Regions from separate parts of the Pseudodesulfovibrio piezophilus C1TLV30 genome, predicted to be linked through region 3. Evidence: predicted binding sites of a transcription regulator. Region 3 holds the regulator's gene; each other region holds the start of a gene.
The links. Region 3 encodes sigma-54, which starts transcription at its own class of promoters, with help from an activator protein. Its sites were predicted from a motif close to CTGGCACGGNNNNTGCTT; they were not measured.
Positions count from the first base shown of each region.

Region 1 (10,874 bases), 1.1 Mb from region 3:
ATTGGTGATACCGCACTTCTTGAAGATACGATCTATCTCAAAACCGTCTCCACCAATGTTATACTCACCCAAGAGATTGATTTTGTATTCGCCTTCAGAAGGGGTCTCATTTTCACCGATCAGGTGCGTGAAGACCTGGTTATTCGCGATGTGGTGACCTGCGGACTGGGAAACTCCCTTGTATCCTTCGCAGGAGAAGCCGAACACGTTACAGTCTCCGAATTTGGCTTTCATCTTTTTGGCCACTGCGTGGACATCATCACCAATCAGGCCGACCGGGCAGGTCGCGAATATGGCGATCCCCTTGGGATGAAACAGGTCGTATGCTTCCTGAATCGCTGCTGCGAGTTTCTTTTCACCACCAAAGATGATGTCCTGATCCTGCATATCGGTCGAGAAACAGTACGGCATGTAGTTATCACCGTCCGGTCCAGGTTCAGTCTGGTTACGGCGAGTAAGCCAGGAATAGAAACCACAACCAATGGGACCGTGGGTGATATTTACGAGATCACGGGTGGGGCCGAGGATAACCCCCTTGCAACCGGCATAAGTGCATCCACGCATGGTGATGATACCGGGGATGGTACGGACATTTGCCAGGATCTCAGGCGGAGTCTCGGACTCCTGAGCCTCATTGATCATTATTTGCTTTGCGCGCTTGCGAGCCACCTTGGGCGGATACTTCTTGAGAAGTTCTTCCTTGATATCGGCGGCATCGAACTGCACGACCTTTTTCGTCTTAGCCATGTATTTGCTCTCCTTCAAAGCGGCGCTTTAGGCGATCGCCTTTTCGCCGGTTTCAGAGGTTCTGACGCGGGCTGCGTCCCCAATAGGCAGGACGAAAATCTTGCCATCGCCGGGTTTCCCGGTCTGGTTGACAGAGGTGATTGCTTCCACCACCTCTTCCACGACATCGTCAGTGACTACTGCCGTCAACATGCGCTTTGGATACAATTTCCCTTTTTCTCCCAGGACTGCTGCGGCTTCTTCGTATCCGCTCTCAGCGCCTTCCAGGACACTTGAGTTGATAAACCCCTTGCCTCGGCCCTGTGCTTCGTGAGCAAAGAAGGCATCCACGCCAACCTCAGTCAAGGCAGCCTTGGTGCGGTTCATCATGTCCATGCGCACAACTGCGATGATTTCCTTCATTATGCTGCCTCCTCGGAAGCGGCGGCAGTATCGTTGACGCCGGAACTGATGGTGTAGACATCCTCGACTTCGGAAACAAAAATCTTACCATCACCGAAAGCACCTTTGGTGCCGGAGCGCGCAGCGTTCATGATTGTCGTGATGACGAAGTCCTTGTCTGCGGCGTTGACAACGCTCATGAGCATGGTCTTGGGGATTTCATCATAGGTGACTTCACCGATCTTGATGCCGCGCTGCTTGCCGCGACCAGCCACGGAGTATTTGGTGACTGCCGGAAAACCATTGTCCATCAGGGCAGCCAAGACATCATCCGCTTTTTCAGGCCGTACAATCGCTCTTACCATGATCATCATTTTAACGCTCTCCTATCTTACTTGAATTATGTACTTTTGGTTGCATTTTCTCTTTTATTCCTCCCGGGTCAAAGGCATCGGTGTTAAGAGCAGACCTTTCGTTCATCCACGAAATTCGTCGAGTCTCGACCGTCGGAAGACGCCGGGAGGGATGCGAAATGAGATTTATGCAGCTTCCAGGATGCCGTATTCGAGCAACAATTTTTCGAGGTCCTCAATTTCCAACGGAGTGGGAATAGTGAACATTTCGTTTTCATCGATAGCTTTGGCCAATCCACGGTACTCGTTGGCCTGCGGGACAGAACCATCCCACTCGATAACTGTTTTGCGGTTGATCTCAGCGCGCTGGACATCATTGTCACGCGGGACAAAATAGATCATCTGGGTGCCAAGTTTCGCAGCAAGCTCAGTGATCAGATCAGCTTCACGGTCAGTATTACGGGAGTTGCAGATAAGGCCGCCGAGACGAACGCCACCGGATTCAGCGTATTTCATGATACCCTTGCAAATGTTGTTTGCGGCATACATGGCCATCATCTCGCCGGAGCAGACGATGTAGATCTCTTCAGCTTTACCATCACGAATTGGCATGGCGAAGCCACCACAGACAACGTCACCGAGGACATCGTAGAATGAATAATCCAGTCCTTCGGACTCTTCGTAGGCACCAAGCGACTCGAGCATGTTGATGGAAGTAATGATACCACGACCGGCACAGCCAACTCCCGGCTCGGGACCACCGGACTCGACACACCATGTTCCGCCAAAACCAGGCTTGCGGATATCGTCCAGCTCAACATCTTCACCCTCTTCACGCAGGGTATCGAGAACGGATTTCTGTGCCAGACCACCAAGCAACAAACGAGTGGAATCAGCCTTGGGATCACAGCCAACAACCATGATCTTACGTCCCATTTCAGCCAAACCAGCAACAGTATTCTGAGTGGTTGTGGACTTTCCGATGCCGCCTTTACCGTAGATTGCTACTTTCCTCATGATTTCTCCTCCATGGGTTTTCTTGCGTTGATGCTTCTCCCTATGGCAAACCCCGTGCCATTCGTGACAAGTTAATGTAAACACCTTAAATAAAAAGATTTATCATAAAACCACACAGAGACAACTCACCTACGAAAAGTGTAGGAAGCAACGAACTTCGCAGACGAAGTTGTAGGAACCTACAAAAATGTCAGCAACAACACCCGCAACGCTTTTTTAAAAAAAACACGTAATTTTAGAATGTTAAATCAACAGACTGCTTTGGCATCGTTCATGCTTCTCCATACGCATGGAACAGCACATGACATTGGGAGAAACAACATGTTGATTGATACGACACTCAGAGAAGGCGCTCAGCTTTTCGGCGCTTATTTCAGCATGAAAGAAAAGGAAGCCATCATACGAGGACTCCTTGAACTTGGTGTGGAAGAATTAGAACTGGGCTGGGTAGGTCAAAATGGACTTGAAGAACTGATTCGCCGTGTTCGCCCCTTCGCCGGGGCAACCCGGATAAGCGCATGGACCCCATGCCGGGACGGAGACATCCGCACCGCAGCGGCATTGAATGTGGACAGGATCAATATTGGTGTCCCTGTTTCCGATCTTCATCTCAAGAACAGATTGCACACCAACCGCGAAGGATTACTTGAGCGATTGGCCGGAACAGTTTTATCCGCCGTCCTTCTCGGCGTGGAATATGTTTCTGTCGGCCTTGAAGATATCTCCCGTGCCGACCCGGAGTTTTCCCTGACTGCTGCGATGCTGGCACAGGATATGGGGGCTTCAAGGGTCCGACTGTCAGATTCTCTCGGTTTGCTGACTCCCTCTGAGACAAAAAAAATGATTACATCTTTCAAAGAGAATCTTGAAATCGATGTGGCGGTCCATTGCCATAACGATTTTGGCATGGCCACGGCAAATGCTATCACAGCCTTGGCCTCAGGAGCAGATTACGCAGATGTCAGTGTTCTGGGAATCGGGGAACGATCCGGTATAGCCGCCACTGAAGAAGTTGCTGCGTATTTTACCATCAAGGAGGAAAGTCATGGGTATCAAACTCAAGGGATTCGTCAACTCTGCCATCAAGTCGCTGAAGCTGCCGGGGTCCCGATTCCTCGAACGAAAGCCATTGCAGGTAAGGATATCTTTTCATGCGAATCAGGCATCCACGCTCACGCACTCAGCAAATCTCCCGACCTCTTCGAGCCGTTTTCACCGAAAACCATCGGCGCAGATCGCACTCTCGCGGTTGGCGGCAAAAGCGGGCGGGCGGCAGTTGCCCACGCACTTGATAAGAACGGGCTTGAATATCCCGAACGGGAGCTCCCTCAGCTTGTTTCAGCGGTAAGAAAACTGGCCTGGCAACTGGAACGTCCACTGACTTCGCTGGAATTATCCGAATTAGCCAAGCGCAATTAAAAAGGATCGCTTCTATGCTCAGAAAATTCATCCTGATTTTCTTTTGGATATGCTTCCTCTCCAATTCCGCACAAGCGCATGTACCCCGCTCGCCTGACCAGTCATGGCACTGTAGAGTGGCTGCACACGGTAAAATTAGATTGGCTCATGCTCCCGAAAGGACTTGCAGTTGAGAAGTCTTTTTCTCAGATGAAAATGGATGGGATACTGTCCACTTCATAAACCGTTTTCCTGTGACCAAACATCCTGAAAAGACACGGAGGAAATCATGCAGACCATTGAAACGAAGTATGGTGAATTCATTGCCCAGCACACAGCCAACGAACTGCGTCGAAAGGAAATTTTACCTGTCGTCTTTCATGAATCCGGGGTCATCAAATCACTGCCGCTGGAATCGCAACAAACAGTTGTGACACCAGCTGGGGAAATCCCTGCGGAACTGATCTCCTTCCATGCAAACGGATGCATCAATCGAATTTTCCCCCTCAATGGAAAGCTGTCCGGCTATTGGGCACAGGAAGATGAAGCGAACCTTGCTCGCCCAGTCACTCTGGTGACTCCCTCCGGAACCATCACAACGCGCATCATCGGAATCAGTTTTTACGAGAATGAAACCCTGCGCAGCATCACCCTCTGGCCAGGAGAGACCATCTCCATTTCCACCCCCGCCGGAATGTTGGATACTCGTATCGGAGTCAGTTTCACCCCTGATGGCGAAGTCAGTTCCCTGGAACCGGCCAAACCGACTCCAGTCAAGACAGCAGCCGGGGAAATCACGGCATATGACCCGGACGCCATTGGTGTGAATGGGGATTGGAATTCCTTGGTCTTTGACAAGTCAGGTGCTGTTGTCCGCGTTACCACGACCTTGACCAGGGTCAAGGCCGTGCATCCCAATGGGACAACCACGGTTTTTACCCCCGGCACCAGAGAAAGCCTGTGTAGCGAGAGTGAAGAAGAAGTCGTCCCGATGGTAGTAGAAATGGACCAATCGGCGATCAGGGTTCGCACCAGTGCAGACCGACCAGTCGCAACACTCCCCATGGATACACATGTCTTCTTTTCCGAACCGTATTTACCACAACTCGCCAACTTCATGGAGATGATGCGCTGTTCCGTATGATCACCACTTATTCAGAAAGCGCATTCAGGTCACTCCCCTGCCTGACTTCTTCGGGGTCCCACGTATACTTCCCAAAGGATTGACGAAAGAACAGTGAATATAGGACCGGGCAGAGAACAAGGGTGAGAATTGTCGCAAAGGCCAGCCCTGACATGATCAGGTTGGCCATGGGACGCCACATTTCGCCCCCCTGCAACGAGAGTGGAATCATGCCGATAATCGTCGTGGTTGCAGTCATGATGATGGGTCTCGCCCTCTCCATGGCTGATATCACGATGCTGTTGGCAAGATCCATTCCCCGGCTCCTTTGAATTTCTATCCGGTCTATGAGCATAATCGCATTATTGACGATAATACCCAGGAGAGAAATCATGCCGAGCATAGGCATGAAGCCGAAGGGAGCATTGGTCGCGAGCATCCCGGCGGTGATACCGACCATCATGGGAGGCAATGTCAGGAGAATGATCAACGGGCGTCGGAGCGAATTGAATTGAAAGACCAAAACCAAGACCAACAGCCCCATGGCAAGAGGCATATTGGCATTAATCGCTTCCTGAGATTCCACACTCTTTTCAAATTCTCCTCCGTACTCGACGGTGTACCCGATCGGCCAATCTCCCTGCTTCATGAGTTCATCGATTTGAGGTCGAATCGATCCCAAAATAGTAAGAGCATAGTATCCTTCTCCCACATTCGCCTTGACAGTCATGGTCCGTGTCTGGTCCCTACGCCGGATATCAGAGGGTTGCCAATCAAGTTTCGTCTCAGCCACCTGACTCAAAGGCACACTCTTTCCGCTATCGTAGGAATACACATTCAGGCTTCCGACTTTATCGAGATGATCACGGACGCCTTCATTGTTACGAAGCAGGATCGGAATCGAAGTGTCCCCATCCCGATACTCTGAAGCCTGAAGACCGCTCATGCTGGTTTGTAGGCTCACTGCCACGTCAAAACTGGTTAACCCGGCCTTGCGAGCCTTCTCCTGATCAATTTTAACCAGCATTTTCTTGGTCCACTGCCCCCAGTCATCCCAAACACGGGTAATGCCGGGTTGCTTTTCGACAAGTGCGACCACCTTATCTCGCAGAGCATACAAGGTTTTCATGTCAGGGCCGGAAATACGCACCTGAAGCGGAGCACCGACCGGTGGCCCATTCATCAGTTTATTCAAACTGTAATCCGCATCAGGGAATGCCTCTTCCAATTCCTTTCTCGTCCGTGAAATAAGGGGATCAACGGATTCCACGGACTTGGTATTGATCACGAATGTGGCCAGATTGCTATTCTGCTGTTCGAGATTGAGCGGCAGATACCAGCGAGGCCCACCATGCCCGACAAAAACACCAACACTATCAATATCCTTGTCCGCAAGAAGGAATTTTTCAAGTCGAGTCACCCGTTTGTTTGTCGTGGTAATGTCCGTTCCATAAGGCTGCCAAAAATCAATGGTGAACTGCGCCCGTTCATTAGGGGGAAAGAACATTTTCGGAACATACTTGAATCCCCATACAGCCACGCCGCAACAGAGAAGGACTCCGGCAAGAAAGACCGTTCTATTGCGCAAGCACAGAAGAAGAAAACTGCGATACCACCGATAGAGACGCCCCATATAAGTCTCCACCTTCAACTTCGGCTTAAGAATGTAGTAACACATCATCGGCACCATGCTCATGGACATGCCCCACGAACACAACAGGGCCAAAGAGACCACCACAAAAAGGGAAAAACAGAATTCACCCGTAGCATTCTCAGCCAAGGGGATAGGGAGAAAAGCGAAAATAGTTGTCAATGAAGCGGCGAGCAACGGCATCCACAACTCGCTGACAGCACCGGCCACCGCTTTGAGTCGCTCCTCACCCGCAGCCAGTCTGACAAGAATGGCTTCGGAAACAACGACCCCGTTATCAACAAGAATACCGAGTGAGATAATCAATGAAGCAATGGAAATACGTTGCAGCCCGACATCGAAAAACGGCATGAGGCAAATGCAACCAAGCATCGCCATAGGCACGAGAGACCCTGCTATCAAACCGGTTCGAAAGCCCGCAAAGGCAAGGATCACGATAACCACAAAACCGAAGGACTCAAGAAGATTCAGCATGAAATCACTGATGGCAGTGTTCACGTAATCCGGTTGAAAAACCAAAACGTCCGCATCCATGCCCAGGAACATGTCCTGGCGTAATTCACCCAACCGTTTCTGAACCCGTTCTCCCAGTTCCGTGATATTGCCGCCATCTGCCATGGAAACGGCGAGAAACAAACCGGGACGCCCATTGTACCGGGTCATGGTAGACGGCGGGTCAGTAAACCCCCGTGTAATCGTCGCGACGTCTGCCAGCCTGACGGATGTCTTCTGTCCGGCAGGGCGAATACTCAGGGCATAGATATCGTCCACTCCCTTGAATTCTCCAGTCGGCTCAATAACAATACGCTCCGGCCCAACCTGACTGGAACCACTGGGCTGAATTGTATTCTGATTATCGATGATCTGGGCCAGGGCAAAAGGACTGACACCTGCCGCAGCCATACGAGAATTGGAAAATTCTACAAAGATACGCTCAGCCTGGGTCCCCCATCGCTCCACTTTGCCGACGCCGTCAATCTTCAATAACTGGTCCCGCATGGAATCAGCGGCGTCCTTAAGTTCACGGTAGGAAAATCCATCCCCGGTCAAGGCAATGACAATCCCAAAGACATCGCCAAATTCATCATTGACCACAGGTTCGTAGGCTTCATCCGGCAAGGATGATTCCGCATCGGAAACCTTGTTACGCAATTTCTGCCAGACAGGTTCCATATCCTTCAGTGAATCCTCGAATTCAGCCTCAATAATGGAAACCCCGGTCATGGACTGGGACCGAACAACTTTGATCCCGCTCAATTCTCGAATCTTTTCCTCAAGCTTATCTGTGACCAATTCCTCCACGCGCTGGGGAGATGCACCTGGAAACTGAGTTGAGACAAGAGCGGTACGGATGGTAAAATCAGGGTCTTCATCCTTGGGAATATTGATAAAAGTCATGATACCGCCAAGAGCGATGATCACGAACAGGACGAGGGAAGTACGATTATTCTTGATGCACCACTTGGCGAGATTCATGATTATCCCTCCGTACCACGACTGGAATAGCGAACCTTCAGGCCCTCTTTCAGGTGATGGACACCCCGTGTCACAATGATATCACCTTTTTTGACTCCTTCCACAATTTCGAGACCATGCTCTGAAAGACTTCCTATGGTCACCGTCTGACTGGAGACAGTCGAGGTCGCAGGGTCAACGATCCAGAGAGAGCGCGTTCCATCCGTTTTGCCTAATACGGCCACAGGCGGAACAAAATAGCGTGCGCCTGAAGATTCTCGTCCAAGAAAACTGACCTGACCGGACATGCCACTTCGCAACAGCCTGTTTTTATTATCAAGATAGACCTTGACCGGATAGGTCGAACTGGCTGTGGAATCAACACTGACCTCCATGACTTTGCCGAACAAGATCGTGCCGGGCAGAGCATCAAACCGGACCTCGACCTTGTCACCTTCATGGACCTGTGCGATCAACGTATCCGGTACAGCGACATACATTTTCATCTCACGACCTGCATTGAAAGAAGCGACTGCCTGCCCCGAAGCAACGTTCTGGTGCACCTGAGCCTGAACTTCTCCTATCCAGCCATCAAATGGCGCATTCAGGGTCGTATAACTGAGATGCTTGCGGGCAATATCGAGTTGCTTGGCCGATGCGCTGAGTTGCGCCTCATAGGACTTGAAATCAGCCTCAATCTGATCCAATTCGCCACGGGAGATGACACTTCGTCTATAGAGTTCCGTATTCCGCTGCATATCTGCCTTGGCACGCACATAATTGGCACGCACCTGCTCCAGATTCGCTTTGGCCTGACGATATTCCAGTTCGTAATCACTAGGATCGAGGCGGGCGATCACTGCGCCTTTGGAAAACTTTCGTCCTATCTGTTCGCCGGGAAAAGCAATAATCTTTCCACCCACCCGAAATGAAAGCTGCGTTTCAAGAGCATCTTCTGCAGTTCCGGCAAATGTCCATTGCTGACCGATGTCATATTCCTTCACGATCATGGTTTTGACAGGACGGGGAGGGGCAGCGACCTCTTCCTGGCCCCCACCGCACGCCTGCAAAAGGACAAGGCAGGACATCACGACAAAACCGAAAACAAACCTATATTTCATCATGCATTCTCCATGGGAAGGCCAAGGAAGCCTCTAATGCGTTTGCTCATAATGACGGAGATCTTTTCAACCCCGCGCCCTCTATAGGATTCCCAATTCAAACGTTTGGTTATCAATTTATGACTTTCCAGAAATTTGATAATCATACCAATAATACAGTGGCTGGTAATAACAATTTCTTCCCTGTCGTCAACATCCGGCAGAACCGCATCGACCAAAATAAAAAGTGAACTGAATGTCGGGTCGAAAAATTCTTTTTCGATTTTTGGATACAACTCCGTGGATTGGGCCAATTCACGGGAAATGATGAAAGCTGGCCAACTCTCCCTTTTCTGCCCGAGAATACCATGAACAAGCCTGTTCATATACCAAGAGACAACTTCCGCCAGATCATTGGCATTCCCTGCTGCTTCGGACAGACGCTTCTCAAGCTCTGGGATCGGTGGGAATATCTCGTCGCGCATGGCGATGAGTTCCTGCAGAATAGCCTCGTACAGTCCAGCTTTCCCACCAAAATGATACCCCACGGTCGACAGATTGACTCCGGCCTCAGCAGCCAACTGCCGCATGCTCACCCCGTGAAACCCATGAAGGCCAAAAAGACGTGCCCCGACATCAATCAGCAGTGCACGGGTTTCCTCCCCCTGCACTTTTCTGCTTACAGCCCTTTCCTTTTCCACCATGACATCCTTTGAGTTCAATGCTTTCATCTTCCCATTTGGCAGCATCCAGCAATACAACCGCTCACCATCTATGTCAAACGTTTGTTCTAGATAAATATGAATCTTATAAAATTATAACTATTTGAAAAGCATATGCTTTCAATACAATAATTCAATATAACGAACCGTAGAATATAGTTGCACATGCAACTAGGCTCTTGTAGCGTACTCGGAGGCACTACAGGGATTATGCTGAGGTCCCTGCCTCATAGTAACGGAGCAAGACACACAACCCACACAGGAGATTGCGATGTCCACTTTGACAGAACAATTGGCCCAGACTCTCAAGCAGAACAAGAAACGAATCCCTGAAACAGCACAAGCAGTAATGCAGCAAGCTGAGAAAGACCTGCGAAATTCCGGCATAGAAGGCTCGGCATTGGCGGATGGAGAAAAAGCTCCTCAATTCTCAGTGAAAAATCATCTGAATCAGGAACGAAACCTCGCTGCCTATCTGCAACAGGGACCACTTGTTCTCAGTTTTTACCGAGGCGGCTGGTGACCTTACTGCAATCTGGAGCTGGTAGCTCTGCAAAAGGTCTTGCCGGAAATTCATGAACTGGGAGCGAGCCTTGCGGCAATCAGTCCTGAAACTGAAGACAACTCTCTATCCACGGCTGAAAAGAATGCACTGACATTTGATGTGCTTCATGACGATGGTAATGTCGTTGCCACATCATTTGGCCTCGTCTTCACGGTCGGAGAAGAACTCAAAGCAATCTACAAGGGATTCGGAATTGATCTGGAGAAATCCAACGGAGATGCTTCATACACTCTCCCGATCCCGGCAACATATGTGATCCGACAGGATGGCACCGTGGCCTACCACTTTGCCGAGGTGGATTACACCAAACGCCTGGACCCGACCGAGGTCGTACAGGCACTCAAAAAACTGTAACTCCCGAG
Region 1 covers NC_020409.1:3,143,155-3,154,028, reverse strand. Annotated here, with positions in the region: gene nifD (nitrogenase molybdenum-iron protein alpha chain) at 1-747, opposite strand, end outside; gene BN4_RS14585 (P-II family nitrogen regulator) at 775-1,149, opposite strand; gene BN4_RS14580 (P-II family nitrogen regulator) at 1,149-1,502, opposite strand; gene nifH (nitrogenase iron protein) at 1,668-2,498, opposite strand; gene BN4_RS14570 (LeuA family protein) at 2,820-3,917, shown strand; gene BN4_RS14565 (hypothetical protein) at 4,186-5,040, shown strand; gene BN4_RS14560 (efflux RND transporter permease subunit) at 5,048-8,146, opposite strand; gene BN4_RS14555 (efflux RND transporter periplasmic adaptor subunit) at 8,149-9,249, opposite strand; gene BN4_RS14550 (TetR/AcrR family transcriptional regulator) at 9,246-9,956, opposite strand; gene BN4_RS17990 (Alkyl hydroperoxide reductase/ Thiol specific antioxidant/ Mal allergen (fragment)) at 10,219-10,470, shown strand; gene BN4_RS17985 (redoxin domain-containing protein) at 10,483-10,866, shown strand.
Region 1: the regulator sigma-54 is predicted to act here: its motif matches at 2,542-2,559, upstream of nifH (nitrogenase iron protein).

Region 2 (10,874 bases), 780 kb from region 3:
ACAGACAAGTAATTTCAGGTTGATAGCAGCTACCAACAAAGATTTGGACCAAATGGTCGAAAAGGGAGAATTTCGCTCTGACCTCCTCTTTCGTATTAAAACAATGCGTATTTTGCTGCCTCCCCTTTCTCAAAGGCCGGAAGATATTCGCCCGTTGGCTGAATTTCGAGTCAAAAGGTTGTGCGAGCAATACGGCATGGGAGAGAAGGCTTTTGGCTCGGATTTCTTTTCCACGCTTGAGAGCTATTCCTGGCCGGGAAATATTCGGGAACTGTTTAATATCCTTGAGCGAGCCGTCATCGCTGCCGGGGATGAAAAGACACTTTACACCATGCATTTGCCCCGGACTCTTCGTATTCAGGTAGCCAAGTCGCAGATCAAAAGAATGACGGGGTCGGAAGTCGTCGCTGATGTCCCTGTCGCGCCCGGCGGTGGGGGAGTCTGGAAAATTGGACAGGAAATTTTTGAAGATATTTTCGATCAGGAGTTGCCAACCTTAAGGGAATTCAAGGGGATAGCAGAAAAAGTCTACCTTGGGGAATTGATCCGCCAATGCGGTGGTGATCTGCAAAAAATTCTCAAGGCTTCGCAACTTTCTCGTTCTCATTTCTATTCTTTATTGAAAAAATATGGATTGTCGCTCTAATGGGTATTGAAATTGTCTGAAATATACTCCATAAGGCTGAACCAACTCGCCTGCGTAATACCATATTGTGTGGGTCTGTTTGTTACACTGAGCGAGTGAAAGACTGTATTCCCCTATGGATAATGTTTTCTGACAGGGGGATTCTTGTTTTTTTGTTACAGAAGCCGATTTTTGACTTCCTTTCAAAACGCCAAGCGTGTAAGGGGAGTTAATACTTGAGCGTATAATGTACGTTGATCACTTTTATAAACCACTAAGGAGAGACAGATGACCAAAGCAGAACTTGTTGCAAAAATCGCTGACAAGAACGGCTCCTCCAAAGCACAGGCTGAAGCTTCAATGAATGCCATTCTTGACACCATCAAGGACGAACTGGCCGCAGGGAGCAAGATTACCCTGACCGGTTTCGGCACCTTCAGCGTGAGCGAACGTAAGGCCCGTACTGGCCGTAACCCCCGTACCGGTGATGAAATCAAGATCCCGGCATGCAAGGTTGCTCAGTTCAAGCCTGGAAAGGTTCTGAAAGAAGCCGTCAAGTAACTCGGTTTTTGAAGAAATATGAAGACCCCATCCTCAGGGATGGGGTCTTCTTGTTTTTTTGAGTGCCTACTTTCGTCAATGTTTTTCTTTTTTTAGGCGGTTCTGTTTGTCTGACCCGAAAAAAGTGGGTGAGAGCAGGGCGACAAAATCAGATTTTACGACTATTACTTGTCTTCAGAGGGAAGTTCCTGGTTGGGTGTACTCGAACTGTGTGTTCATTGAATGCGCGATACTACTGATTTGTGAGTATATCTTCCCTAGTATTGCATACTGGACACGGTCAGTCTGAAAAAACGGACAGCATGGAATGACCCAAAAATACAAGTCTTTTTAGATAAGATGCACGAAATGGATGTTTTTTTATCCGTTGGGAGACCTCTGCTTGCTTTTCTTGTCTTGTTTTTCGGACTGAAACGATCGTGTATCAAGTGTGACAATTTTATTTTTTTTAGCTATCTCACTATAATATTGGAATAAACCCCTTTATTATAGTTTTGGCACGGTTGTTGAGTATAGGATCAAGCTCTATCAGCTTGTCCGCTCCCCGCAGCAGCGGAAAGACAACTTTTTGGAAATAAACACCTCAAGAGGAGAATGACCAACATGTCAAAGATGAAAACGATGGATGGTAATACCGCCGCCGCTTGGGTGGCCTACGCCATGAGCGAGACCGCTGCCATCTACCCCATCACCCCTTCTTCCACCATGGGCGAAATCGCAGACGAATGGGCTGCCCAGGGACGGAAGAACATTTTCGGACAGACCCTGGAAGTTCGCCAGCTTCAGAGTGAAGCCGGTGCAGCTGGTGCTGTTCACGGCTCTCTGGCCGGTGGCGCGATGACAACGACTTTCACCGCATCCCAGGGCCTCCTTCTGATGATCCCGAACATGTACAAGATCTCCGGAGAATTGCTCCCTTGCGTCTTCCATGTTTCTGCTCGCGCTCTTGCAGCCCACGCTCTGTCTATCTTCGGTGATCATCAGGATGTCATGGCGTGCCGTCAGACCGGTTTTGCCATGCTGGCCGCCGCTTCCGTTCAGGAAGTCATGGATCTGTCGCTGGTAGCTCACCTGGCCACCATCGAAGCTTCCGTGCCTTTCGTTTCTTTCTTCGACGGATTCAGGACCTCGCATGAGATTCAGAAAGTCGAAGTCATTGATTACGCAGATATGAAGCCACTGTTGAACATGGACAAAGTTGCCGCTTTCCGCGCCCGCTCCATGAATCCCGAACACCCGGATGTTCGCGGTACTGCTCAGAACCCGGATATCTACTTCCAGGGTCGTGAAGCTTCCAATGCCGATTACGATGTCATTCCCGAGATCGTCGAAGAGTACATGAACAAGGTTTCTGCACTCACTGGCCGCAACTACAAGCCTTTCGACTATGTTGGTGCCGACGATGCCGAGCGTGTCATTATCTGTATGGGTTCCGGCTGCGAGGCCATTGAGGAAGTCGTCAACCTGCTGTGCGCCAAGGGCGAAAAAGTCGGCCTGATCAAGGTCCGTCTGTACCGTCCTTTCTCTGCCAAGCATTTTCTGTCAGTCCTGCCTGCTTCGACCAAGACTCTCGCAGTGCTCGATCGTACCAAGGAGCCCGGCGCTCTGGGCGATCCCCTGTACCAGGATGTCTGCACGACCTTGCTGGAAAATGGCGACGGTCCTGCCGTTGTCGCCGGTCGTTACGGATTGGGTTCCAAGGAGTTCACTCCTGCCATGGTCAAGGCTGTTTTCGATAATCTGGCGGCTGAAACTCCCCGTACCCGTTTCACCGTGGGTATTGAGGATGATGTCACCAAGACCTCCCTTGTCACGACCGAGGCCCTGGATACTACCCCGGAAGGTACTGTGCAGTGCAAGTTCTGGGGCCTCGGCTCTGACGGAACTGTCGGAGCCAACAAGCAGGCGATCAAGATCATCGGTGACAACACCGATCTTTACGCCCAGGGATACTTTGCCTACGACTCCAAGAAGTCCGGCGGTATCACCATTTCTCACCTGCGTTTCGGTGAGAAGCCCATTCAGTCCACGTATCTGATCACCGCAGCTGATTATATCGCCTGCCATAACCCCAGCTACGTGCACCTCTATGATGTCCTGGACGGTATCAAGGATGGCGGAACATTCGTCCTGAACTGTGCCTGGACCGCAGAGGAAATGGACGCACAGCTGCCCGCAGCCATGCGTCGTACCATTGCTCAGAAAAACCTCAAGTTCTACACAGTTGACGCTGTCAAGATTGCTGGTGAAGTCGGCCTCGGCGGACGCATCAACATGATCATGCAGACTGCCTTCTTCAAACTGGCTGACGTCATCGACTTTGACGAAGCCGTTTCACTGCTCAAGGCCGGTATCAAGGCCGCCTACGGCAAGAAGGGCGACAAGATCGTCAACATGAATAACGCTGCTGTCGATGTGGGTATCAACTCCATTGTCGAAATCCCTGTGCCTGCTGCCTGGGCAGACCTGGCTGAGGATTCCGCTGCCGCATCCGATGATCCGGCATACGTCAAGAACGTCATGCGTCCGGTCCTGGCCCAGAAGGGCGACGATCTGCCTGTGTCTGCCTTCTCTAAAGATGGCACCATGCCGCTGGCCACCTCTCAGTATGAAAAACGTGGTGTTGCCATCAACGTTCCCGAGTGGATCGCTGACAACTGCATTCAGTGTAACCAGTGCGCATTTGTTTGCCCGCACTCTGCACTGCGTCCGGTCATCGCTACCGAAGACGAACTCAAGAATGCTCCGGCCTCTTTTGGTACCGTTGGTGCCAAGGGCAAGGACGTCAAGGGTATGGCGTATCGCATCCAGGTTGCTTCTCAGGATTGCCTGGGCTGCGGCAACTGCGCTGATATCTGCCCGGCCAAGGAAAAAGCTCTGGTCATGAAACCGATCGCTACCCAGCTCGACGAGCAGGTTCCAAACTGGGATTATGCACAGACTGTTTCCTTCAAGGAAGCTTTCAAGCGCGACACCGTCAAGGGCAGCCAGTTCCGTCAGTCTCTGATGGAATTCTCCGGTGCCTGCTCCGGTTGTGGTGAGACTCCGTACGTCAAGGTGCTGACTCAGCTCTTCGGTGAGCGCATGATCATCGCCAACGCAACGGGTTGTTCCTCTATCTGGGGTGCATCCGCTCCGTCCACTCCTTACGCTGTCAATGCTGAAGGCCACGGTCCGGCATGGGGTAACTCCCTGTTCGAGGACGCTGCCGAATTCGGTTTTGGTATCGAAATGGGTGTCAACAATCGCCGTGAGACTTTGATTGCCAAGTGCGAAGAAGCTGTTGCTTCCGCCACAGGCGACGTCAAGGCCGCTCTCGAAGGCTGGTTGGCTGTCAAGGGTGAGGCGGAAGCTTCTGCCGAAGCCGGCAAGACCTTGAAAGCCGCTCTGGAAGGCACTACAGACGAACTGCTTTCTGAAATCGCAGCCAGTTCTGATCTGTTCACCAAGAAATCCGTCTGGATCTTCGGTGGTGACGGGTGGGCCTACGACATCGGTTTTGGTGGTCTGGATCACGTCATCGCCTCTGGCAAAGACGTCAACATCCTGGTCATGGACACCGAAGTTTACTCCAACACCGGTGGTCAGTCCTCCAAGGCAACCCCGCTGGGATCCATTGCCAAGTTCGCCGCTGCCGGTAAGGGCACAGGCAAGAAAGATCTCGGTCGTATGGCAATGACCTACGGGTATGTCTATGTCGCTTCCATCGCCATGGGTGCCGACAAGCAGCAAATGATGAAGGCCTTCAAGGAAGCCGAGGCTTATCCCGGACCGTCCCTCATCATCTGCTACGCACCGTGCATCAACCAGGGCATCAAGAAGGGCATGGGTAAAACCCAGCTCGAGCAGAAGCTGGCTGTTGATTCCGGTTACTGGCCGCTGTTCCGTTACAATCCGCTTCTCGTTGAGGAAGGCAAGAATCCGTTTATTCTGGAGTCCAAAGCTCCTGACGGAAGCCTGCAGGAATTCCTCTCCGGTGAAAACCGTTACGCCATGCTGGAAAGGTTCCATCCGGAACTGTCCAAGGCGTTCCGCGAGAAGATCGAAAAAGACTACGCTGATCGTTATGCCATTCTCACTCATCTCGCCGATGCTGATTTTAGCAAGGCAGAGGAAGTTGAGGGCGAGGCCTGCGAAGTCGGTGTGTCTGCCGAAAGCCCTGGCTCCGGTGAGCCGTGCGATGACGGTAGATAGTCGTTAGATGTTTGCGCGGGGCGGGATATTGCGGAGGCTTGTTGCCTAGCCCGCCCTGCGCGTTTTTAATCATGTGGGAATCACCCCACAATTTTGGAGGAGTTTTATAATGTCATTGGAAGTGCTTGCATTAGTTGCACTGCTGCCAATTCTGGTAGCACTGGTCCTTATGGTCGGCATGCGTTGGCCTGCCACCAAAGCCATGCCCCTTGCATGGCTCACCGCCGCTGCCGGCGCTGTCATTGTCTGGGGACTGCCCGTCAAATACGTGGCAGCCTTGACCCTTCAGGGGTTCATTACCGCCATCGGTATTTTGATCATTGTTTTCGGTGCGATCCTGATTCTTCGTACCCTGCAGCAGTCTGGCGGTATGGAAACCATCCAGTATGGCATGCAGAACATCACGCCTGACCGTCGTATTCAGGCCATTATCATCGGGTATATGTTTGCAGCATTTCTTGAGGGCGCTGCCGGTTTCGGTACTCCTGCTGCCTTGGCTGCGCCGCTGTTGCTGTCATTGGGCTTTCCGCCCCTTGCTGCCGCAATTGTGTGTCTGGTCTTCAACTCGTTCCCTGTCACATTCGGCGCTGTCGGTACTCCGGTCGTTCTCGGCCTGAAATACCTCGCTCCCGGTGTTGACCAGGCCGTTGCTTCTGGCGTGGCTGGATTGAACTTCGCCAACATGGGCGATTTCAACTCCGTCATCGGTCAGTGGGCTACTGTGATGAACCTCGCCATGATCTTCATCCTGCCGGTCTTCATGCTCGGTTTCATTACCCGCTACTTCGGTCCTGAGCGGAGCTGGAAGCCAGGCTTGGCCGCATGGAAATTCTGCATATTCGCAGCTGTTTCTTTCACTGTTCCTTATATGTTCTTCGCATGGAACGTCGGTCCTGAGTTCCCTTCACTGATCGGTGGTCTCGTCGGTCTCGGCATCATCATCGCTGGCGCAAAAGCCGGTTTTTGCGTGCCCAAGACTGCCTGGAACTTCGGTGATTCCTCCAAATGGGACCCGGAATGGACCGGTACCGTTTCCGGTGGCTCCACTGACTTCAAGCCGCACATGAGCCAGTTCAAGGCTTGGTTGCCTTACATTCTGATCGGCGCCATCCTGGTTGTGACCCGTATTCCTGAATTGGGAATCAAGGGCGTGCTCGCAGCTCAGGCTATCAAGTTCAGCCATATCCTCGGATACAAGAGCGTCAACGGCGCGATTGCCTACCTGTACCTGCCCGGTACTATCCCGTTCACACTGGTTGCCATTCTGACCATTGCCATTCACGGTATGCCAAGCAGCAAGGTCAAGGCCGCCTGGAGCCAGGCGATTGTCACCATGAAGAACCCAACCATCGCACTGTTTGCCGCAGTTGCCCTGGTTTCCATCTTCCGTGGTTCCGGTATTGCTGATGCTGCATTGAATCCGAACAACTACCCTTCCATGCCTCTGGCAATGGCCAAGGCTGTGGCCGGTATCGCCGGTAATGCATGGCCCATGGTTGCTTCCTACGTTGGTGGTCTTGGTGCATTCATCACTGGTTCCAACACTGTTTCTGATCTGCTCTTCGCAGAATTCCAGTGGGGTGTCGCAACTCAGCTGGAACTGCCGCGTCAGATCATCGTTGCCGCCCAGGCAGTCGGTGGTGGTATGGGTAACATGATTTGTATCCATAACATCGTTGCTGTGTGCGCCGTTGTCGGTTTGTCCGGCATGGAAGGTGCCATTCTGAAGCGCACCGTTGTGCCTTTCGTGCTCTACGGTATTGTTGTCGGTATCGTCGCGTCGCTCCTGAGCTTCGTGTTCGTTCCCGGCATCTTCTAGTTTCGATTGTCCCTAGGGGAGGCGGGCAAAACCCGCCTCCCTTTTTCGCAAAAGTGGATATAATTCATACAATAACAATATACGCCTTTCTCCCTGGCGACAGCTCGGGATAAGAATTTTAGGAGTTTAACAATGAGTAAAGATGCCATCATCAAGGATTTCGAAGCCATTGTCGGTGCCGAAAATTGCATGACGAGCGAAACTGACCGTCATTCCTACTCTTACGACGCTGCCGTGCTCGATTCCGTGATGCCAGCCCTGGTTGTTCGCCCCGAGACCAGCGAAGCTTTGGGCAAAGTCACCAAGCTCTGTAATGATAACGGCCTGCCTCTGACCGTCCGCGGCGCAGGGACTAATCTTTCCGGTGGAACCATTCCTCACCCAGGTGGTGTCGTTGTTTTGACCAATGGTCTCAATCGCATCCTGGAGATCAACGAAGAAGATATGTACGCTGTGGTTGAACCCGGTGTTGTCACTGCTCAATTTGCGGCCGAAGTTGCCAAGCGCGGATTGTTCTACCCCCCGGACCCAGGCAGCCAGACTGTTTCCACGATCGGTGGTAACGTCGCAGAGAACGCTGGTGGTCTTCGCGGTCTGAAATATGGTGTGACAAAAGATTACGTCATGGGTATCGAATTCTGGGATGTGAACGGCGATCTGGTGAAGTCCGGTTCCCGCACTGTTAAATGCGTTACCGGATACAATCTGGCTGGCTTGATGGTCGCTTCCGAAGGTACTTTAGGTATTTTTGACAAGGTTATCCTGAAACTTGTTCCGCCTGCAAAGGCCGCTAAGTCCATGATGGCCATTTTCCCCTCCATGAAGGCTGCTTCCGAGACTGTTGCTGCTATTATTGCAAACAAGATTGTCCCGGCAACTCTGGAGATGATGGATAATTTTACCATTAATACCGTTGAGAATTTTCGTAAGGCTGGTCTGCCTACCGATGCCGCCGCACTGCTCCTCATCGAGGTTGATGGGCATCCGGCACAGGTCGAGGATGAAGCTGTTCTGGTCGAGCAGATCTGCAAGGCCAACGGCGCAACTGAATTGAAGGTCGCCAAAGATGCCGCTGAGAGAGACGCTGTCTGGCAGGCTCGTCGCGATGCATTGCCCGCACTGGCTAAGTTGAAGCCTACCTGCGTGCTTGAAGATGCGACTGTCCCCCGCTCGAAAATTCCTGCAATGATTGAGGCTCTGGGTGAGATCTCCCAGAAGCTCGACTTGACCATCGGAACATTCGGTCATGCTGGTGATGGTAACTTGCACCCGACTATTCTGACAGACAAACGTGACAAATCCGAATGGGAACGCGTTGAAAAGGGTATTGACATGATCTTTGATCGTGCTTTGGCTCTGGGCGGAACCCTGTCCGGCGAGCACGGCATCGGTCTTGCCAAATCCAAGTATATGGAGATCGAAACTTCCCGTGCGACTCTGGATTATGCCCACCGAATGAAGAGCGTTCTTGATCCTAAGGGCATCCTGAATCCCGGTAAGATCATCGGCTTCAAGTCCGAGAAATAGAGGTTCATCATGGCCGATATCAATAAACTCGCTGAAATGTTCAAGGAACTGGACGATCTCCTGGTAGGCTGCATGCGATGCGGCATGTGCCAGGCTGTCTGTCCGGTCTTCGCCCAGTCCGGTCGTGAGACCGATGTGACCCGTGGGAAGCTCGCGCTTCTCGATGGACTGGCCAATGAAATGCTGACTGATCCCGAGGGCGTCAATGACAAGCTTAATCGCTGTCTGCTGTGTGGAACGTGTCAGTCCAACTGTCCAAGCGGTGTCTCCGTCATGGACATATTCCTTAAGGCTCGTGCCATCATGACCGGTTATTTCGGTCTCTCTCCGGTGAAGCAGGCCATTTTCCGGGGTATGCTCAAGAATCCCAAGCTGTTTAATGCATTGACGAACATGGGATCAAAATTCCAGGGATTGTTCACCAAAAAGGTGGATGACATGCTTGGTTCTTCCTGTGCCCGCTTCAATATGCCGGTCATCGGAGATCGCCATTTTAACTCCCTGGCCTCCAAGCCATTGCACAAGATCGTACCCGAATTGGATACTCCGGCTGGCAAGAGCGGCATCAAGGTCGCCCTTTACGTCGGATGTGTCATCGACAAGATCTACCCCCAGGTCGGTCAGGCTATCCTGAAGGTTCTGGAACATCATGGAGTCGGTGTGTTCATGCCGTCCGGACAGTCTTGCTGCGGCATCCCTGTCCTGTCCAGCGGTGATACCAAGACCTTTGACAGCCTGGTTGCGGCCAATGTGAAGTTGTTCAAGGACGGGGAATTCGATTACCTCGTCACCGGATGTGCTTCATGTACTTCTACCATCAAGGAACTGTGGCCTCACATGTACCAGGGACCGTCTGAACACCGTTACGATATAGGTGTGCTTGAACGGAAAACCATGGACATCAGCCAATTCCTCGTGGATATACTTAAAGTGGAGCCTGCCAAGGTGAATGGCGGCAAGAGCGTCACCTATCACGATCCCTGCCACCTGAAAAACTCTCTTGGCATCACTGCCCAGCCACGCGACGTGATCCGCGCCGCCGGTTGCGACTTCAAGGAAATGAATGAAGCCGGAACGTGCTGTGGTTGTGGCGGTAGCTTCAATATCGCCCACTACGACCTGTCGAAAAAAATCGGCAGTCGCAAGGCGGACAACATCATGGCATCCGGTGCGACGACGGCAACGACGAGTTGTCCGGCGTGCATGCTCCAGATCACGGATATGCTGTCTCAGAAGAAGGCTGGCATGGATGTCAAGCACGTCATCGAATTGTACGCTGACGCGCTATAGTTCATTAACGGATAGGCAATAAGGAACCCCGCAATGTCCAAAAACCTGTATGTGAGCGCGACGGAAGAGCGCAGCGGCAAATCCGCCGTTGTTCTCGGCGTGATGCAGATGCTCATGCGAGAGCTGCATAATGTCGCCATCTTCCGGCCCATTATTAATGACCCGGGCGAAGGGAGACAGGACCACGACATCACTTTGATGCTCGACTACTTCAAACTGTCCATTCCCTATCGCGACACCTACGCTTACACACTCAAGGAAGCGCGTGAACTGATCAACTCAGGTCAGCATGCCGTTGTTCTGGAAAACATCCTGAAGAAGTATATGGCGCTGGAAGAAGAGTACGATTTCGTGCTCTGTGAAGGCACCGACTTCAAGGGTAAGGACCCGGCATTTGAGTTCGACCTCAACGCGGATATCGCTGCCAATATCGGTTCACCCATGTTGGTGGTGACCTCTGGCCGTGAAAAGACTGCAGAAGAAGTGGTCAACATTACCCAGACGACCCTGGATACCCTGGGAGAAAAGGGAGTGGACTTCCTGGCCTGCGTGGTCAACCGTGCGCCGGAAGGTATGACTGATGAAGTGATCGGCACCATCAAGTGCAAGATCAGTGAAGATCCGATGCCTGTCTATGTCATCCCGGAAAACGAGGCCTTGGCGAATCCCACCATCGCAGATGTGAAGCGGTGGTTAGATGCCGATGTCCTCTATGGTCACAGCGGGTTGCAGTCTCTGGTTGACAACTATGTTGTCGCGGCCATGCAGATCGGTAACTTCCTTGAGTATATCAAGCCCGGAAGCCTGATCATCACTCCTGGTGATCGTTCGGACATAATCTTGGCCAGTCTTGCTTCA
Region 2 covers NC_020409.1:3,437,417-3,448,290, forward strand. Annotated here, with positions in the region: gene BN4_RS15845 (sigma-54-dependent transcriptional regulator) at 1-646, shown strand, start outside; gene BN4_RS15850 (HU family DNA-binding protein) at 914-1,186, shown strand; gene nifJ (pyruvate:ferredoxin (flavodoxin) oxidoreductase) at 1,790-5,380, shown strand; gene BN4_RS15860 (L-lactate permease) at 5,490-7,199, shown strand; gene BN4_RS15865 (FAD-binding oxidoreductase) at 7,332-8,726, shown strand; gene BN4_RS15870 ((Fe-S)-binding protein) at 8,736-10,016, shown strand; gene pta (phosphate acetyltransferase) at 10,050-10,874, shown strand, end outside.
Region 2: the regulator sigma-54 is predicted to act here: its motif matches at 1,681-1,698, upstream of nifJ (pyruvate:ferredoxin (flavodoxin) oxidoreductase).

Region 3 (10,874 bases):
GAGATTGAAGTCAAAGATGAGGATTTAAGGATTGATACCTTCAGATCAAGCGGACCTGGAGGACAAAGTGTTAATAAAACCAGCTCGGCTGTTCGCATAACTCACCTTCCGACAGGTATCGTTGCGCAATGCCAAAATGAAAAATCGCAGCACAGAAATAAAGCAACAGCTTTACGCTTGGTCAAAGCTCGCCTCTACGAACTCGAATTAAAGAAAATCGAGGATAGTCGCAGGCAAGAATATGAGTCAAAGGAATCCATCGCTTGGGGAAGCCAGATACGAACCTATACATTACAGCCGTATCGACTGGTCAAAGACCATCGATCCAATAGTGAAATAGGGAATGTTGATGCTTTTCTTGACGGAGATTTGGACGAAATGATCAGAAACCACCTACTCTATCTTCATGCACACGGAAAATCATAACCAATTCCCCGAGGATGAGCTTGCGACAGAACTCGCGGCGCTCCAAGATGAACTTGGCGAGAAACTTGTCCCCAACCTGTACGAAAAGCCTGCTGAAGCAATCTGGATATTCAGATTATTTCAAGGAATTTCAACAGAAGAATGGCAAGAACTTGCTGTAAAACACGATTTTTCACAATGGCTTACATTGCCGATTAATGGCGATGCTTTTCCTTGTCTGAAACAATTTCAGACGACTTTGGAAAAGCTTGCCTATCAAACCGATCATGATGCATTAACAGGCCTCGCAAACAGACGAGCCTTTAATCGCACTTTTGATATAGAGATGGAGCGTTCCAAGCGTTCTAAAACTCCCCTCTCGCTCGCTATTTTTGATTTGGATAATTTCAAATCCATTAATGATACATACGGGCATCCCAAGGGAGACGAAGTACTCGTGACTTTTTCCAAAATGCTTCAGGAAAGTACTCGCCGATATGATCTCGCTGCCCGTTATGGAGGCGAAGAATTTGCATTAATTATGGCTGGTTCAGGTATAGTTAAAGCACAGCGCTTATTGACACGGCTACTGCAAGAGTTCAAAAAAATCCAATTTACCCCTTCTGGAGGAGGTCCTCAATTTAATGTGACCTGCTCTGTAGGACTTACATGCTACAAAGGGGCTATGGATATTCTGCCGGAGGAAATTCTCAAGTTGGCAGATGAAGCCCTTTACTTTGCCAAAACATCCGGAAAAGACCAGGTCAAGGTATCGAAACTCGATTTCGTAGATAATGTCCCTAATGATACGCTTGTCCAAGCAAACGAAAAGCAATTCCTCTTTGGTGGAAAATAACGGAGACAGGACATGAATACAAATAATACTCTGAGTCTTGCCATAATGAGCGGAAAAGGCGGAGTTGGCAAAACTAATATTGTCCTTAACCTTGGATATGCACTCTACCAAGCGCACATGAAAGCACTCCTCATGGACTGTGACTTGGGCTTGGCTAACTTAGACGTTCTCCTTGGAATCTCCCCGGAACGCACGCTACATGACTTGTTACAAACAGGCGTGGATGCCAGAGATGTCATTGTTCCAATAGAAAATGGTTTTGACATGCTCCCTGCCACAAGCGGAGTACCCGAGTTAGTAGAAATGGATGAGGATATGCAGGACATTCTCTTTAAAAAACTAATTTCTCTAGCAAATACGTACGATTACCTCATGCTTGACCTTGGTGCTGGTATCAGTCATACGGTCCTCTCATTTGCAGCACTGACTCAACTTCGAATAGTCGTTGTGACGCCTGAACCAACATCATTGACAGATAGCTATGCAATGATCAAAGTTCTAGTCACCCAACATCAAGTTAAAGATTTTCTTGTAATAGTTAACCAAGCTCTTTCTCAATCCGAAGCAAAAACAACTTTTGAAAGGCTGGCTGCTGCATGCAAAAATTTCTTGAACATTGACTTGAGAAACCTCGGATTTATTCATCAAGACTCAGTTCTCGTGGAATCCGTACGCCATCAAACCCCACTGATGAAATATTCGCCTGAGGCAAAAGCAAGCAAGGATATCAGGGCCTTAGCTAAAAAAATAATGCATTATCGTGAAGATAACAAGCAACGAATAGCAGAGCGTCCCATATTAAAAGATTTCCCTTCCTTATGAAATAGCAAATAAGGGGTTGACGAAAAGAGCCATTTTTCGGCATAGTTAGTAAGAATTTTAGTAAGATTCATTTTTATTTACCTAGGCTCCACACTAGAGCTTGTACCCACTCAATGATTCAGGGGGAAACCATGAACAAGAGCGAATTGATCAAGGCTCTGTCCGAACAGAAAAAAATGCATGTAGACGAAGCGACTAAAATTGTAGGAGCTTTCGTTGATTCAGTGAAAGAAGCTTTACTTCGAGGAGATCGTGTCGAAATCCGAGGATTTGGAAGCTTCAAAATCAAAGAATATGAAGGCTATACCGGACGCAATCCAAAAACCGGAAGCGTTGTCCAGGTCCGTCCTAAAAAACTGCCCTTCTTCCGTCCGGGAAAAGAGTTGAAAGAATTTATCAACGACTAGAATGCGTTGGCTCTCATATTGGCTGCTCGTTGCGGCATTATTTGTTGTCTCTGGCCCTGCGCACGCGAAACAACCAGTTTTAACTATTCTCTACTCGGCAAATACGTATGGCACAACACGGCCATGCCCCTCTTGAGGAGGTAAAACCCTTGGTGGTATAGCTCGGCGAGCTACGTATTTTTTGGATGTCAAGAAAGCGCAAACTTCATGTATTCTTGTCTCAGGTGGATGGGAATTTATGTCGCCAAGTGGGGAAAAGCCTCCTTTGCAACAACTTGCCATTCTTACCAAAGCATTCGATTTAATGAAGTACGATGTTGCTCTTCTCGCACAGCAAGAAGAGGAATTATTTGATTCGACAGTTTTAGATACAACGCGAAAATCCGCTCTCAAGGCTCCTGTCTCAACTATGACCATGAGTAATGGTATGAGAATTGTCTTTTTGAGATTGCCTCCATTGCCCCCAGGACAAGATCAGCCTTCCCAAAAGATAATAGATAGCATTACAGGCCTTATAAAAACGGAACGCACTCAAGCAAAACTCATTGTCGCCCTTTCTGACTGGGGATGGATCGGTGAACGAGAATACTTGGCCGCTAGCCCCGAATTAGTGCCGGATTTACTTATGGGAAGTGGTCTTGGTTCTGGTGTCAATGGACGTGTGGAGGCTGATGGACGATGCATATGGGTACGCCCCTACGACAAGGGACGAACGATCAATGAAATACAGATTTTTTCTTGGCCACGTCAAAATGAACTGAATAAATGGACGCAAACAGAACATTTCAGATCAATATCAATAGGCCTGAATGATCAATATAAAGATAACCCCGCTGTAGATGAAGTCCTGCGATAAAAAGCAAGCTAGGGTTAAATTTTCAAACCGTATATACTTTTCAGGAGGGAACGACCATGGAACTTCGAGGAGCTTTTACAGCCCTTTCGACTCCCTTTAAAAATGGCGAGATTGATGAACCTGCGTATCGAGAATTCATAGAGTGGCAAATAGAACAAGGTATTGATGGCTTGGTTCCATGTGGGACGACAGGAGAAGCCGCCACCATGACCCATGCTGAACAAGGTAAATTGATATCTATCTGTGTAGACCAAGTAAAAGGTCGTGTGCCGGTTATAGCAGGTGCCGGGTCAAACAGTACAAAAGAAGCAATTGAACTTACCCTCTTGGCAAAGGCTGCAGGAGCCGACGCGACACTTCAAATTACTCCTTACTATAACAAACCAACCCCTGAAGGGCTTGTGGAGCACTTCAAGGCAATTGCGTCTGCAGCTCCTTTTCCTATGGTCATCTACAATGTGCCTGGAAGAACGGGACTCAACCTGCTCCCTGCCACACTCAAAAAGATAATAGATCAAGTTCCTGAAGCCATAGCCGTAAAAGAGGCCACTGGTGATATGAACCAGGCCGCACAAGTTATTGAAAAATGTGGAAAAGAATTTCAGCTTTTATCCGGCGACGATTTTACGGTCTTACCATTATTGGCCGTTGGAGGCTGCGGAGTTATTTCCGTCATATCGAACATAATGCCTAAGATGATGAGTGATATGTGCCATGCTTTTTTTGCTAAAGATTTTGGTAAAGCATTGGAGTGCAGTTTGAAAATGGCTCCGGTAAATAGGGCTATGTTCATGGAAACGAACCCCATTCCAGTCAAGACATCTCTTAATATGATGGAACTTTTCCCAGCTGCTGAATTTCGATTGCCTATTTTACCACTGCAGGAAAAAAACAGACCTAAATTGGAACAAGTTCTTAAAAAAGCCAAAGTTATCTAGTTTTCTCTACAGATTAAAGATCGTCCAAAACTCACTTCCGTTTAAACTGAAGTGAGTTTTTTGCATTTAAATTCTTGATGTTAGATCCTCTCAATACAAAAATGCCCGGCGTGGACTATCCACACCGGGCGTACTTTGCGCTTCAATCAGTAGGTCGTTTACTAGGCTTCGAAAGCCTTGATGAAGTTAGGTGCAACCTGCTTCTTACGGCTCATCACCCCTTCAAGGTAAACAGAAGTCCCATTGGGGGCAATGCCAAAAGCCTTCTCGACAACGGCAGCATCATCAGATGCAATAAGCATCTCAGAGCCTTCTTTCATAATGTCAGTCAACAGCAAGAAAACTGAATGACGTCCATCAGCTTTCACCTTCTCAATCTCAGCCTGAAGGGCCTCTTTGTGTGCATCCAGCATGGACAGATCAACAACTTCCAACTGACCAATACCAACTTTATTTCCGGACATATCAAAGTCTTTGTAATCACGGAAGACCAGCTCTTCAGGAGAAGCACCATCAACCGCTGATTTGACTTTAAACATTTCCATGCCCAAAGCCATAACATCATCAACACCAGCAATCTTTGCCAAAGCTTCAACTGCGGCTTTGTCCTGATCAGTGCAAGTCACAGATTTGAACATGACAGTGTCACTCAAGATTGCACACAGAAGAATCCCAGCAACATTAGCCGGAATTTCAATATTATAAAAATCATACATGGATTTGATGACAGTTCCAGTACAGCCGACAGGCCAAACCCACATCTCGAGAGGATTCGAAGTCGTGACATCACCCAGTTTGTGATGATCAACTACAGCAATCAGTTCAGCTTTATCAAGATTATCAATAGTTTGAGAAATATCAGTGTGATCAACCAGAATAATCTGCTGATCTGTCGCATCGGTTACGATTTCAGGTGCAGCAAGACCAAACTTTTCGAGCACAAAAGCTGTCTCAGGGGCGATTTCCCCTTGGGAGATAGCCTTGGCCTCCTGGCCACGCTTAGAGAAAAGATCGGCGACAGCAATCGCAGAAGCAATAGTATCGGTGTCCGGGTTCTTGTGTCCAACAACCAAAATAGCCATATCTAAAATCCTCCTAATTAAATTAATCCTGTGATCAGGAATATTCGCCTTGAAATAGAATGTGCCAAATATCACAAACTGTGCAAGGTGCCAAGCTAAAAACGTCCATAAAGTACGAAAAGGGTAATTAAAATGACCCCGGTAGTTAAAACAGCATAGGCTCTTTTCAAACGAAGAGCCATAAGCCCCCCCATGCTGGCAGCGATCCATAAATGCGGCCAGGTTATATCTATAGACGTGAGAAATGCTGGATAAAGAGTAAAAACAGTCTTGAATGTGAATTTTAGAACAAGTATCGCACAAAAAAACGCTCCCCAAGAAAGGAGCAAAGAACGGAGCACTGAACGCAAAATGAGTCTCGCTGGAAGATCCTTTGTATTTGGCTTTCGAGCCCAATGAAGCAAGCTGTTATAACTTCCTCGTTCTTGTTCTCTAAACCATGCTTCAACACGCGTTCCAAGCAGAGCTAAGGGCATACTGGCAAAAAGAACACCCATTATTTTTGCGGGGTGTGTCAGGCCAAAAAAAGTAGAGAGAGAGAGAGCTGAAAAAGTCGCGGCGGTCAAATGTGGCGGAATAAATGTGCCTACGGGAATGAGATCAAGCCAGAAGAGTTCAAAAAAAATGGCAATATTAAAACTATTGACATAATTCCCGGTCAAGCAGCCCCAAAAAAGCCCTATAACCAAAGGACGTTCTAGAAGACCAACATTGAGCGAGACCCTAAAAAGAGAAAAGAAGGCAAAAAAAAAGCGACTTGTGCAAACCAAAGGTAAGAATTGCTCTCGATCATGGCTAAAACCTCACCTGCACAGGATCGTTGGGGACACAACGAAAATCAAGAATGACTCCCCTTTTTGAAAGTTGTTTCAAACAACTTTCATCAGCATCGGAAAGCGCTACGCTTGGGGATATCTGTTTTTTCCCAGGGCTATAATGAACATTTCCAATATTAAGACTAGTATAGTCAAACCCAAAATCAAACGCTCTTTTGGCGTCTGAACAATTGGAAAAAAGAACAAGTATTGAAGAGATATTCCCCGCCTCAAGCATCCCTATCTCTTGAGCAAGATCCTCAATACTGATGAAAAGGCTTGAGACTGTTTGGGGTATAGCCAAGGACATGATTTCCTGTTGCAATGTATCACCAGCCAGTTCATCATTTGCAACAATGACTACCTTTGCCCCTGTATAAGGAAGCCAAGTCTCAATGATTTGGCCGTGAATAAGTCTATTATCAATGCGAACAAGTGTCACGGCCAACCTATTTCTTTGTTTTCTTCCGCAGCATGGCTCCTGCGACTTTTATGCCTTGTATTCCTGCAGCCTTAGCTTTTTCTGCAACAGCATCTATTTCCATCTTTCGAGACTGCAACGTTGCAACAAGCATGGGCAAATTAACACCAGTAATAACTTCGAGATTCTCTGATTTCATGAGTGAAAGACTCATGGTTGTTGGAGACCCGCCAAAAAGATCTGTGAGTGCCACAACTCCTTTTCCTGTTTCAACAGATCGGATAGCTCTCCGGATTGAGTCCATTGTTTCATCAACCCCTAAATTCACGTCAACTCCAACAGCCTGGCAATTCATTTGGGGGCCTAAAACAGTTATCGCAGCTTCAAGGAGCGTCTTACCAAACACTCCATGCGTGACAAGCACCACTCCGACTTCTGAAGTTCTCTTATTTCCAGATGTAGCAATCATTTTTATCCCAGTTCCATGTGTCTATGTTCAATAGTCACTGCATATCCCTTTTTTTTCAAGGTCGCCAGCAATGACTCTGCCACGGAAACCGACCGATGCCGCCCTCCTGTGCAACCAAGAGAGAGCGTAATTCTATATCGTCCTTCATCGGCATAGAGAGGGAGCATGTATGTTACAAAATCTTGAAATTTACTATTGAAATCGCTCCCGACTTGACTCTCAAGTACATAACTTTGAATAGACTTATCCAGCCCGGAAAGTGGTTTTAAGTTTTTATCGAAATATGGATTAGGCAAAAAACGCAAATCAAAAACGAAATCAGCTTCAGTGGGAACGCCATACTTAAAACCGAAAGAGATGATGTGAACACGCATACCCCGGCCAAGCTCTTCAATAGCTGTCCACTTTGTCTGCAAAACTCTTCTCAAATCATGCACAGAGTAGTCAGTTGTATCCAAAACGAGATCAGCTTTGCTTCGAATAGGTTCAAGAAGACTTCGTTCTTTCTCCAAAGCTTTATCAAGGCCAAGGGATTGACTTTCCAAAGGGTGGAGCCGTCTGGTAGTGGCATATCGTCGAACAAGTTCCGGCTGTTTTGCCTCCAAGAAAAGAACTTGAGGAACAATTCCCATTGCAGCCAACTCTTTGAGCGCATGATTCCAACCATCATTGAACTCAAGTTGCCGCATATCCATCCCAAGAGCCAACCCTCGGTATTTTGAATCCTGCTTTAAAATTAATTCAGCAATTTTAGCAGACATACTCGAAGGAAGCCCATCAATACAGAAAAAACCCAAATCTTCGAAGACCTTGAGTGCTGTACTTTTGCCGGAACCAGAAATACCTGTAACGACAACAACGGGAAAAGAATTGTGGGAAATCAAGAAATCATCCTAAAAGACCTTAAACATCTTGGAGAAGTTGCCATAACTCATCATGAGATTCAGTCTCAATAAAACGTTTTCGAAAAGCCTCATCCTTAAGAATGCGTGAGATTTGGGCCAATATACGAAGGTGCATACCAGCACTATTCTCAGGTGCAAGAACAAGGAAAAAGATTGAGCATGGCTTATGATCAAGGGCTTCAAATTCGACCCCTTGGAGACTTCGTCCCACAGCGATAACAACCTTCTCGATATTTTCAAGTTTGCCGTGAGGAATGGCTATCCCGTCACCAATGCCGGTTGTTCCCAGGCTCTCACGTTCAAGAAGGACACGAACCGCTTGGTCCGTGTCCATCTCAGGATATGCTTCGCCAATAGGGGCGAGAAGTTCTGTCAAAGCCTCAGATTTTGTATCAGAGGCGAGATTGAAAAGAACGAAATTCTTTTCTAAATAATCACCGAGTTTCATAATTTAATTACCAGGGTCGATTAATCCGTAATCGCCATTCTTTCGCTTATAAATTACATTAACATCCTCAGTTTCCGCATTCAGAAAAACGAGGAATTCATTATCAAACGTGTTTAATTGCTCCGCAGCCTCATCTATTGACATTGGCTTTGCTTCGTAACTATCAGTGCCAACAATTGTAGGTATATGTTCTCCTGTCACATCGTCATATGAAAAGAAGTTCATTTGAACCTTATTGCCACGAGCCTGCTTGCTTCTATTCTTGACCTTTTCACGCATTCTACGCAGTTGAGCCTCAAGCTTATCCAAAACCATGTCAATGGTAGAATACATATCTTCTGAATCTTCATATGCAGAGATATGAATGTTGTCAGCATTCAAAATAACATCAGCCTTGTGCCGAAACTTTTCTACTAAAAGATTGACTTGGAGATCTGCTTCGGAGTCGGGAACGAACTTACCTATCTTTTCAAATCTCTTTTGTGCATAACCCTTCAAATGGTCAGACGGCTCAAAATTCTTGAAAGTGAAGCTTATGTTCATACACTACCTCCTGTTCAAAAGGTGAAAGAAACTGAACTTAGAAATATTGTTTACGCTTTGAAGAAGATGCAATTCCCATTGCTGAACGGTACTTGGCAACAGTACGTCGAGCTATATTAACATCAAGCTCATCCTTAAGAATTTCACCAATTTTTTCATCACTTAACGGTCTTTTAGTATCTTCGTTCGCTATCATTTTTTTGATGAGTGCCTTAACACTTTCTGAACCGACTTGCGAACCATCATTCAAATCCAATGCGCTGTTGAAGAAAAATTTCAACTCAAAGATACCATGAGGAGTCGAAACATATTTACTTGTGGTAATCCGACTCACGGTGGATTCATGCATTTCGATATCTTCAGCAACTTCCTTAAGAATTAAAGGCCTGAGTTTTGTAACTCCTTCTTCAAAAAAACCTCTTTGAAATCGTACGATGCTGTCGACTACTTTATACAACGTTCTCTGCCTCTGGTACAGACTTTTCATCAACCACGCGGCAGAACGCATCTTTTCCTGAAAATAATCTTTTTCCTTATCCGCAACATCCCGCATAGTGTCCATGTAAAATGAATTCATCTGCAATCGAGGCATCCCATCCTCATTAAGGATAATCACAAATTCATCACCGTACTTGTATACAAAGACATCAGGACTTACATAGTGAGGTTCTGTACTGGAAAAATTGGTCCCAGGCATAGGATCCAACGTCTGCATTAAATCAAGATAACTCTTGAGGTCTTCCATGGAAATTTTAAATTTCCTAGCTAAGGGCTTATAACGGTTTTTTTCGAGATCTTCCAGATGGTCCTTAACCAAGGAGAACAGAATAGGATCATCAAGCCCTAAAACATCCATTTGCACGAGAAGACATTCTTGTGGCGTTCGAGCAGCCACACCAACAGGGTCCAACCGCTGGAGTCGCAAAATCACAGCTTCAATTTCTTCATCCGAAGCATCGACCATGCTCATAATTTCTTCATTAGTGGCCTGAAGATAGCCATTATGGTCAAGATTACCGATAATGATTTCACCGATAGCAATTTCTGATTCTGAGAAATTAGACAATCTCATTTGCCAGCTCATATGCCCATCCAGTGAGGGTTTTGAGGCAAGCCGAGCCTCAAAAGAAAGTCCTTCTTCAGGTACCTCGGAATCACGTGCCGACGCCTGCTTAGAAGTACTTGAGAATTCTCCCAAATAATTTTCCCAATCAGCTGTCCGCACAAGCTCTTCTTCTGCTTGAGATTCAGTTAACTCCTCTTTCTCTCGGATTTCTGTCTCAATTTCTGTTTCTTCCAGAAAAGGGTTTTCCAGAAGTTCCTGTTGAACAGTTTCCAAAAGCTCAAGGCGAGAAAGTTGCAACAGCTTTATGGCCTGCTGCAACTGGGGAGTCATGACCAGTTGCTGAGAAAGCTTGAGTTGTTGTCTGAGTTCAAGTCCCATATTATGAAGCCTTAAAGACTAAACAAGATCTATATTTCAAGTTATATTCTTCTACATTAATAGTTTTTTTACTACATCTCGCTGCTACTATGCCACAGCGAAAATCTGTAAGCAAGCCATTCCTTGAGTAATATATTGTAACTATTGGATTAATGAGAAAGAGAAAATGATATGAAAGAAGTGTACCAATGTTTACGGTATGTGTAAATCATCAATGAGTTGAAAGGCACAAAAAAAAGAAATCAAAGACGAAAATCCTCACCGAGATAGATTTGACGAGCTCGACTGTCTTGCACGATAATATCTGGAGTCCCTTCGAGAATAACAGTCCCCTCGTAGACAAGATATGCTCTATCACAAATATTCAATGTTTCTCTAACATTATGATCAGAAATAAGAATCCCTATCCCCATGCTTTTCAGAACGGAAATGATATCCTGAATATCAATAACAGCAATAGGGT
Region 3 covers NC_020409.1:566,565-577,438, forward strand. Annotated here, with positions in the region: one part of gene prfB (peptide chain release factor 2) at 1-426, shown strand, start outside; gene BN4_RS02770 (GGDEF domain-containing protein) at 407-1,261, shown strand; gene BN4_RS02775 (MinD/ParA family protein) at 1,274-2,083, shown strand; gene BN4_RS02780 (HU family DNA-binding protein) at 2,197-2,490, shown strand; gene BN4_RS02785 (UshA-like (seleno)protein family 2) at 2,492-3,346, shown strand; gene dapA (4-hydroxy-tetrahydrodipicolinate synthase) at 3,403-4,284, shown strand; gene BN4_RS02795 (manganese-dependent inorganic pyrophosphatase) at 4,446-5,366, opposite strand; gene BN4_RS02800 (PTS sugar transporter subunit IIC) at 5,462-6,136, opposite strand; gene BN4_RS02805 (PTS sugar transporter subunit IIB) at 6,162-6,623, opposite strand; gene BN4_RS02810 (PTS sugar transporter subunit IIA) at 6,631-7,071, opposite strand; gene rapZ (RNase adapter RapZ) at 7,074-7,955, opposite strand; gene BN4_RS02820 (PTS sugar transporter subunit IIA) at 7,975-8,424, opposite strand; gene hpf (ribosome hibernation-promoting factor, HPF/YfiA family) at 8,428-8,967, opposite strand; gene rpoN (RNA polymerase factor sigma-54) at 9,005-10,411, opposite strand; gene lptB (LPS export ABC transporter ATP-binding protein) at 10,654-10,874, opposite strand, start outside.